Acetivibrio cellulolyticus CD2: one gene and its partner. The protein of the gene in region 1 interacts with the protein of each later gene in a pairwise test. Links are inferred from orthologs where the notes say so. Each region holds a gene or a part of one and is shown on either strand. Other genes may lie near its edges.

What was found.
Region 2: the proteins of ACECE_RS0221910 (region 1) and rsfS interact in binary tests that used the Escherichia coli proteins (3 or more experiments, as listed by UniProt). The link is inferred for Acetivibrio cellulolyticus CD2 from one-to-one orthologs.

Annotation. Positions count from the first base shown.
Region 1 is NZ_JH556659.1:424,746-428,052, forward strand. The notes cover bases 61-3,033. They hold ACECE_RS0221910 (AAA family ATPase), read left to right. Parts: upstream 61-987; coding sequence 988-2,079; downstream 2,080-3,033. Other genes in these bases: ACECE_RS0221905 (HEAT repeat domain-containing protein), read left to right, coding at 61-969; ACECE_RS0221915 (DUF5682 family protein), read left to right, coding at 2,076-3,033. In the rest of the region: more of ACECE_RS0221905, read left to right, coding at 1-60; more of ACECE_RS0221915, read left to right, coding at 3,034-3,307.
Region 2 is NZ_JH556657.1:470,847-474,117, forward strand. The notes cover bases 86-3,022. They hold rsfS (ribosome silencing factor), read left to right. Parts: upstream 86-1,333; coding sequence 1,334-1,711; downstream 1,712-3,022. Other genes in these bases: yqeK (bis(5'-nucleosyl)-tetraphosphatase (symmetrical) YqeK), read left to right, coding at 86-649; ACECE_RS0214100 (LytR C-terminal domain-containing protein), read left to right, coding at 760-1,329; ACECE_RS0214110 (AMP-dependent synthetase/ligase), read right to left, coding at 1,884-3,022. Outside these bases: nadD (nicotinate-nucleotide adenylyltransferase), read left to right, coding at 1-27; more of yqeK, read left to right, coding at 83-85; more of ACECE_RS0214110, read right to left, coding at 3,023-3,271. UniProt on the Escherichia coli protein: Functions as a ribosomal silencing factor. Interacts with ribosomal protein uL14 (rplN), blocking formation of intersubunit bridge B8.

The DNA of each region.
Region 1 (3,307 bases):
GAGCCAATCAGAGAAAACGATTCGCAGGAAATTGTAAAAAGCCTTTTGGAAGAGGCTGAAAAAAGTATGGAATTGATTATGAGTTCTGATACCGGAAATAAATCCGAGAATGAAAAATTGGAAGTTGAGTATTTTGTTACGGTTTTAGATTGTATGCTTGGGAAAAGGGATAATGGCATTTTTGAGTTTCTTAAAAAATGTATTGACCTCTCGAAAAAATTGACAAAGTTCAAGATTAACAATGCAGATGATACTATAATTCGTACATCAGCAAGGAATATTCTGGCGTTTGAAAGTTATGAGGCTTATGATTTCCTAGTATCAACCTTGGGGAAATATAATAATTCAATTATAGAGTTTTCCTTAGAAGCTGCAATAAGGTCAAAATCATCTGAATATGTATTTGAAAACTATTCACCTCTGATGGAAAATGGTAAAAAGTCTTTTGAGCGTAGTGAAATTATAAAGGTTATGTCATTTTACTGCGATTTTGATGAAGCGTACCGGATTCAGGATTATTATTACTCAAACATAAGGAACTACTATATAAATACAATTAATAAATATAATATAAGATGGGATAAACGCTGGGCAAAGTTACTTTTGAGTCAGGATGAAATTTCGTTGGGTTGCAAGCTTATTTCAAGGGGTGATATGAATTCATGTTTAATTTTGCTTGAAAAACTGAAAGCCCATATGAAATTTGGCGACAGATACTTAAACTATATAATATTGGGTCTGTTTCAGGCTGGATATGAGAAAGTCAGGGAAGAGATTCTCAATGTTTTGGAGTTTAATTTCAATAACAATAAAAATTATATGAGATACTATTTGAATGACTTTGCGGGTGTAATGAAATTATTGCCAGCGAGTGATGTTCAATATATAGAGGAATTTGCAGCAAAGTTTAATAACGAAGGAACAGAAGTGCTAGCAGACGTTACATGGTATCTGAAAAATAAAAAATAAAGTGGGGGAGAATGGAAAATGGCTGAATCTAATGAAGTATTGAGGTTGCCGGCGGAGCAAATGTATGCTCATGAAATAGAGGCGTTGATTTCTGCAGAAACTGAGCGTATACCGACCGGATGGAAAATGTCGCCACGTTCAGTGCTGACTTATATAACCGGGGGAAAAGTTAAAGGAGTAGAGATTACTCCAAAGTACATAGGAAATAAAAGATTGGTTGAAATAGCTATATCTACACTTATAACTGATAGGGCGCTGCTCCTGATTGGAGAACCAGGAACCGCGAAGTCCTGGCTTTCAGAACATCTTACAGCTGCTATACATGGTGATTCTACAAAGGTTGTCCAGGGGACAGCAGGTACAACGGAAGAGCAAATTCGCTATTCATGGAATTATGCAATGCTCCTTGCTAATGGTCCATCAAAGGAAGCATTGGTTAAAAGTCCAATATTTAGAGCTATGGAGCTTGGTGGAATTGCGAGATTTGAAGAAATATCCCGATGTGCTTCGGAAGTCCAGGATGCATTGATTTCAATTCTTTCCGAAAAGAGAATTTCCATTCCTGAATTAGGATTTGAACTTCCAGCGGCGAAAGGCTTTTCAATAATAGCTACTGCAAATACACGGGACAGGGGTGTAAACGATATGTCCTCCGCTTTGAAGCGAAGATTCAACATTATTGTGCTGCCTACTCCGGGGGATATTAATACGGAAATTGAAATTGTAAGAAAACGTGTAAAAGAACTGGCAGTAAACTTAGACCTTCAAGCGTCTCTTCCTTCTGAAGATGCAATTGAGAAGGTTGTTACAATTTTCCGTGAATTGAGAAACGGTATGACTTTAGACAGCAAAGAAAAGATTAAGCCACCGAGTGGCGTAATATCAACAGCAGAGGCTATATCTCTACTTGCAAACAGTATGGCTCTTGCAGCAAGTTTTGGAGCAGGAAAGATTACAAATGAGGACATTGCTGCGGGGCTTCAGGGAGCAGTTGTGAAGGATGAGGAAAAGGATAAACTGGTTTGGAAGGAATATATAGATAACGTATTAAAAAAACGTGGTTCCGAGTGGCGTGATTTGTACAATGCTTGTAAGGAGATGAATGTGTGAAGCATACAGAAAAGTCACCACATTTTTTTGGAGTCAGGCATTTATCACCCCAAGGAGCGCATCAATTGCTTAAATTTCTTGATGAAATAATGCCCACGGCTGTACTTGTCGAAGGGTTATCCGATGCAAATCCGCAAATTGAGCATTTTACAGGCAAAGCTACCAAGCCTCCTGTTGCAATATTGGCATACACAGAGGAATTGCCTGTAAGGACACTTTTGTATCCTTTTGCAGAGTACTCTCCAGAATATCAGGCTTTCGTATGGTCAAAAAAGAATAACGCCCATGCAGAATTTATTGATCTGCCTTCCGATGTTTTTATAAATCTGGAGTATTCAAATAAAGATAGAGACAAAACTGACGGTACCGTCAAAAGCGGAGATGGCGAAACCATAGAAAGTAAAGAAGAAGCTGATTTAAATAAAATTGAAAAGGGATCAGATAGCGAAAGTGAAGCAGTATATGCCACTACGATAAAAAACAAATCTGTTTATGAAAAATGGGCTCTAATGGCAGGAGATGATGACCATGATACATATTGGGAACGGAATTTTGAACATAATTTAAATAAAGATGCATACCGCCTTGCAGTTTTTGAGTTTGGGAAGAGTATAAGGCAGTTATCCCATGACAACAGATTTGAGGAAGCCAAAAACCTTGTCCGGGAAGCTTATATGAGGAAAAGAATTCAGGATACTATCAAATCCGGTCATAAACCGGAAAAGGTTGTAGTAGTAACTGGCGCATATCATTCGACGGCACTTGGCGGGGATTTACCACCTATGACCGATGAAGAATTTTCAAGCCTTCCAAGGGTTAAGACAAAGCTTACCCTAATGCCATATTCATACTACAGGCTGTCATCAAGGTCGGGTTACGGCGCAGGCAACACTGCACCCGCTTATTACGGCATGATGTGGGAATGCTTGAGAGAAAAGGACTTTGAGAAACTTCCATCTGAATATTTTTCGAGTATGGTATCATATTTAAGAGAAAGTGGAACACACAGGTCAGTGGCGGAGGTCATTGAAGCTGTGAGACTTTCGAATACACTTGCAGCGATGCATGGAGGCAGTGCACCAACACTTAAGGACTTAAGAGATGCTGCGGTAATTTGCCTTGGATATGGTGAGTTGACAGTGGTTGCCGAGGCTATGGCACATGTCGAAGTCGGTACAGCCATAGGAAGTCTTCCGGAAGGGGTAAGCAGGACTTCTATTCAGGATGA
Region 2 (3,271 bases), on another replicon or contig:
AAAGAAAATAAGTTATATATTGATTAGAAGAGTCAGGTTTAGCTTGAAGGTTTGCATTAGTTTTTAAAAGAGGTATTGATTGATGACAATAGATGAAATTAGAGACAAGCTTCAGAAGGTTTTATCACCTAAAAGGTTTAAACATTCATTGGGTGTTATGGAGACAGCCGTTAAACTAGCATCAAAATTTGGAGTTGATGTGAAAAAGGCAGAGTTGGCAGGTATCCTTCATGATTGTGCCAGGGAAATAAAAAAGGAAGAAGTTTTAAGACTGTGTAAGGAGCATAATATTGAGGTAGATGATATATGTGCTTTGGAGCCTAAGTTGCTCCATGGACCTGTTGGTGCAGTAGTAGCAAGGGCGGAGTATGGAGTAGAGGATGAGGAAATTCTTGGAGCTATCAACTGCCATACTACAGGCCGCAAGAATATGAACACTTTAGATAAAATAATTTTTCTGGCAGATTATATTGAGCCTGGAAGGGATTTCCCTGGTGTTGAAAAAGTTAGGGAGGTTGTTTTTGCTGACCTTGACCAGGGAATGGTTATTTCTCTGAGGAGTATTATAAAACATCTGGTTAAAAAAAGAGAACTTATTCAGATAGATACAATAGACACATGGAATTACGTTATGAAGAATATAGAATAAACTGTTGAGTTTTTCATTTTAGGTATTTGCAAAGCAAATGTTTCAAAAATTGGATGGTCTCAAAACATATGAGATTTTGCTTGGTGGAACTTGTGGAGGTTTGCTGCAATATGGTAGCTAAGGGAAAAGGACTTGGAAAGGTTAGAGTAAAAAGCGTTAAGCGGATTATATTGTCTGCAGGTGTGCTAATTGCAGCTGTAATAGCAGCATTAGTCATATTTAATAATGTCTTTTCAAGTAAGTCCAAGGAAGTTAGTGTAGAGCCTGTTCCTACACCTACCGCTTCGGAAAAGAATGTTGATAGCAAAGCCGACATAAAAGAGGAAAATTTTAAGATAGCAAATGTTGAGACGACAGATTCTTCCGATAAGGAAGCAATGAAAGCAGTTGGCGAGGCAATAATAAAAAATAAAGATATAAGTGTAAAGGTTATAAATTACACTAGAATATCAGGACTTGCAGAAAAGGTAAGAGTAGCACTTGAATTAAACGGATTTGTTGTAAGCGCTGGAAATGATAACTCTCTAAAAAGTATAAGTTCGGTTGTAATAGAGAAAAAAGAAAATGTTTCAGGGGAATGGATTAAGAATTTGCTGGACATTAAAAAGGTCAGGAAGGAACTTGATCCTCAGTCAAGGTTTGATATTTTAGTAATATTAGGTGATGATTATAAATCTTAAATAAATGGATTTAAAGTCTAAAGATAATTTTGAAAGGGTGGAGTTAGTGGATTCAAATATAATAGCACAAAAGATTGCCGAGATTTTGACAGATAAAAAGGCAAAGGATGTAAGAAGTATAGACATAAGCGAGGTTACAGTTATTGCAGATTATTTTGTAATTTGCAGCGGTACTTCAACAACGCATATTAAGGCTCTTGCTGATGAAGTAGAGCAAAAAATGAAGGAACAGAATGTCGAAATTCTTAGAAAAGAAGGATATAACAGTGCAAGGTGGATTCTGCTTGACTTTAATTTCGTAGTTGTTCATATTTTCCATGAAGAGGATAGAGCGTTCTATAATCTTGAAAGATTGTGGTCTGACGGCGTTATGCGTAGATAGAGCAATTTTAAACTTACAAATTTGTAGGTATTTATAATATTAACATTGTACTTCATCTGTTTGTTCATGCATATTTTTTTTGCTATCCAGTATAATTCGAAAATTAAAAACAGGTTTATCCCAAAAGTAAGCTTTTCACGGGTAAACCTGTTTTGTTTTATGAAAGGCATATTTATTCTGTAAAGAAGGGTTGCTTTTCCAGATAACGTTTTATTTTCTTTGTTGTAGTCTTGGCAAATTCGTTTTCGCGTATAGTAAAATCTTGAACCCTCTTGTAAAGCGGCATGTTATGGTTTGCATGATTAATTTCCGATTTGATAAGTTTGTATATTTCTTCCTCTGAGGGAGTATCTGTGCCAAGCTTTTCCTTTATGATATCTAAGTCAATTACAATTTGTGCTGTAACTATAGTTTCTCCATTTGCATCTATATTTTTGCCGGTTACAAGGGATTCCTTGATATATGGACTCTTATTAATATAAGATTCAACTTCCTCTGGAAAGACGTTTTTTCCGTTCTTTGTAACGATAACATTTTTCTTTCTTCCGGTTAAATAGATAAATCCGTGACTATCTATACGACCCAGGTCTCCAGTATAGAGCCAGCCATCTTTCAATACTTTTTGAGTAGCGGCTTCATTTTGGTAGTAGCCTAGCATAATATTGCCACCCTTTACTATTATCTCACCAATTCCATCTTTATCAGGATTAACTATTTTTACCTCTATGCCTGGAAGTGGGAGACCTATTGAATCATCTCTATAGAGATTTTCTCTGTTAACTGAAATAATAGGGGATGCTTCTGTAAGGCCATATCCCTGCAATATAGTGATGCCAAAGCTTCTAAAACCTTTTGATACTACAGGATCTATTCCGGCTGCACCAGCAATAATAAGCCGTACTCTTCCGCCTAGATTATCAATTATTTGCTTAAATAGCTTTTTGCGGATATCAATTTTAAAATTGTTATAAAGAAAGTTACTTATTGAAAGTCCAAGTTTGAGTTTGAATTTTAGCTTCTTATCTTTTGAGGCTTGAGCCCACACTTTTTGATACATGTTCTCTATTATAAGAGGCACCAAAATAAGTATTGTTGGAGAGGTTTCTTTTAAATTCCTGCTAATATGTTTCAATCCTTCATTAAATGATATACACGCACCGTAGTAGGTTATAGTCAGAAAATCCACAGTACAAGCGTAAGTATGGTGAAGCGGCAATATAGATAAAACCGAATCGGTACTGTCAAAGTATATTGATGAAGTAACAGACATAAGGTCTGAACATATATTTTTGTGAGAAAGCATAACGCCTTTGGCAAGGTCTGTTGTACCTGAAGTAAAAATGAGGAAACTCATAGCTTTTTCATCAATTTTAGAGTTTATGTATCCAGAATTTCCTTTTTCTAATTGGTTTTTTCCTTCTGCAATAAGTGCTTTTAGGGAAAGAAAGCTGTCATCAGTATGATCTTCAGCGTCCATATTAATAAAATACTTTAGCCCGGGTAGATTAAAGGATATTTCTTTTAACAGGTTATGATATTTGTTAGAATAAACAACAGCAC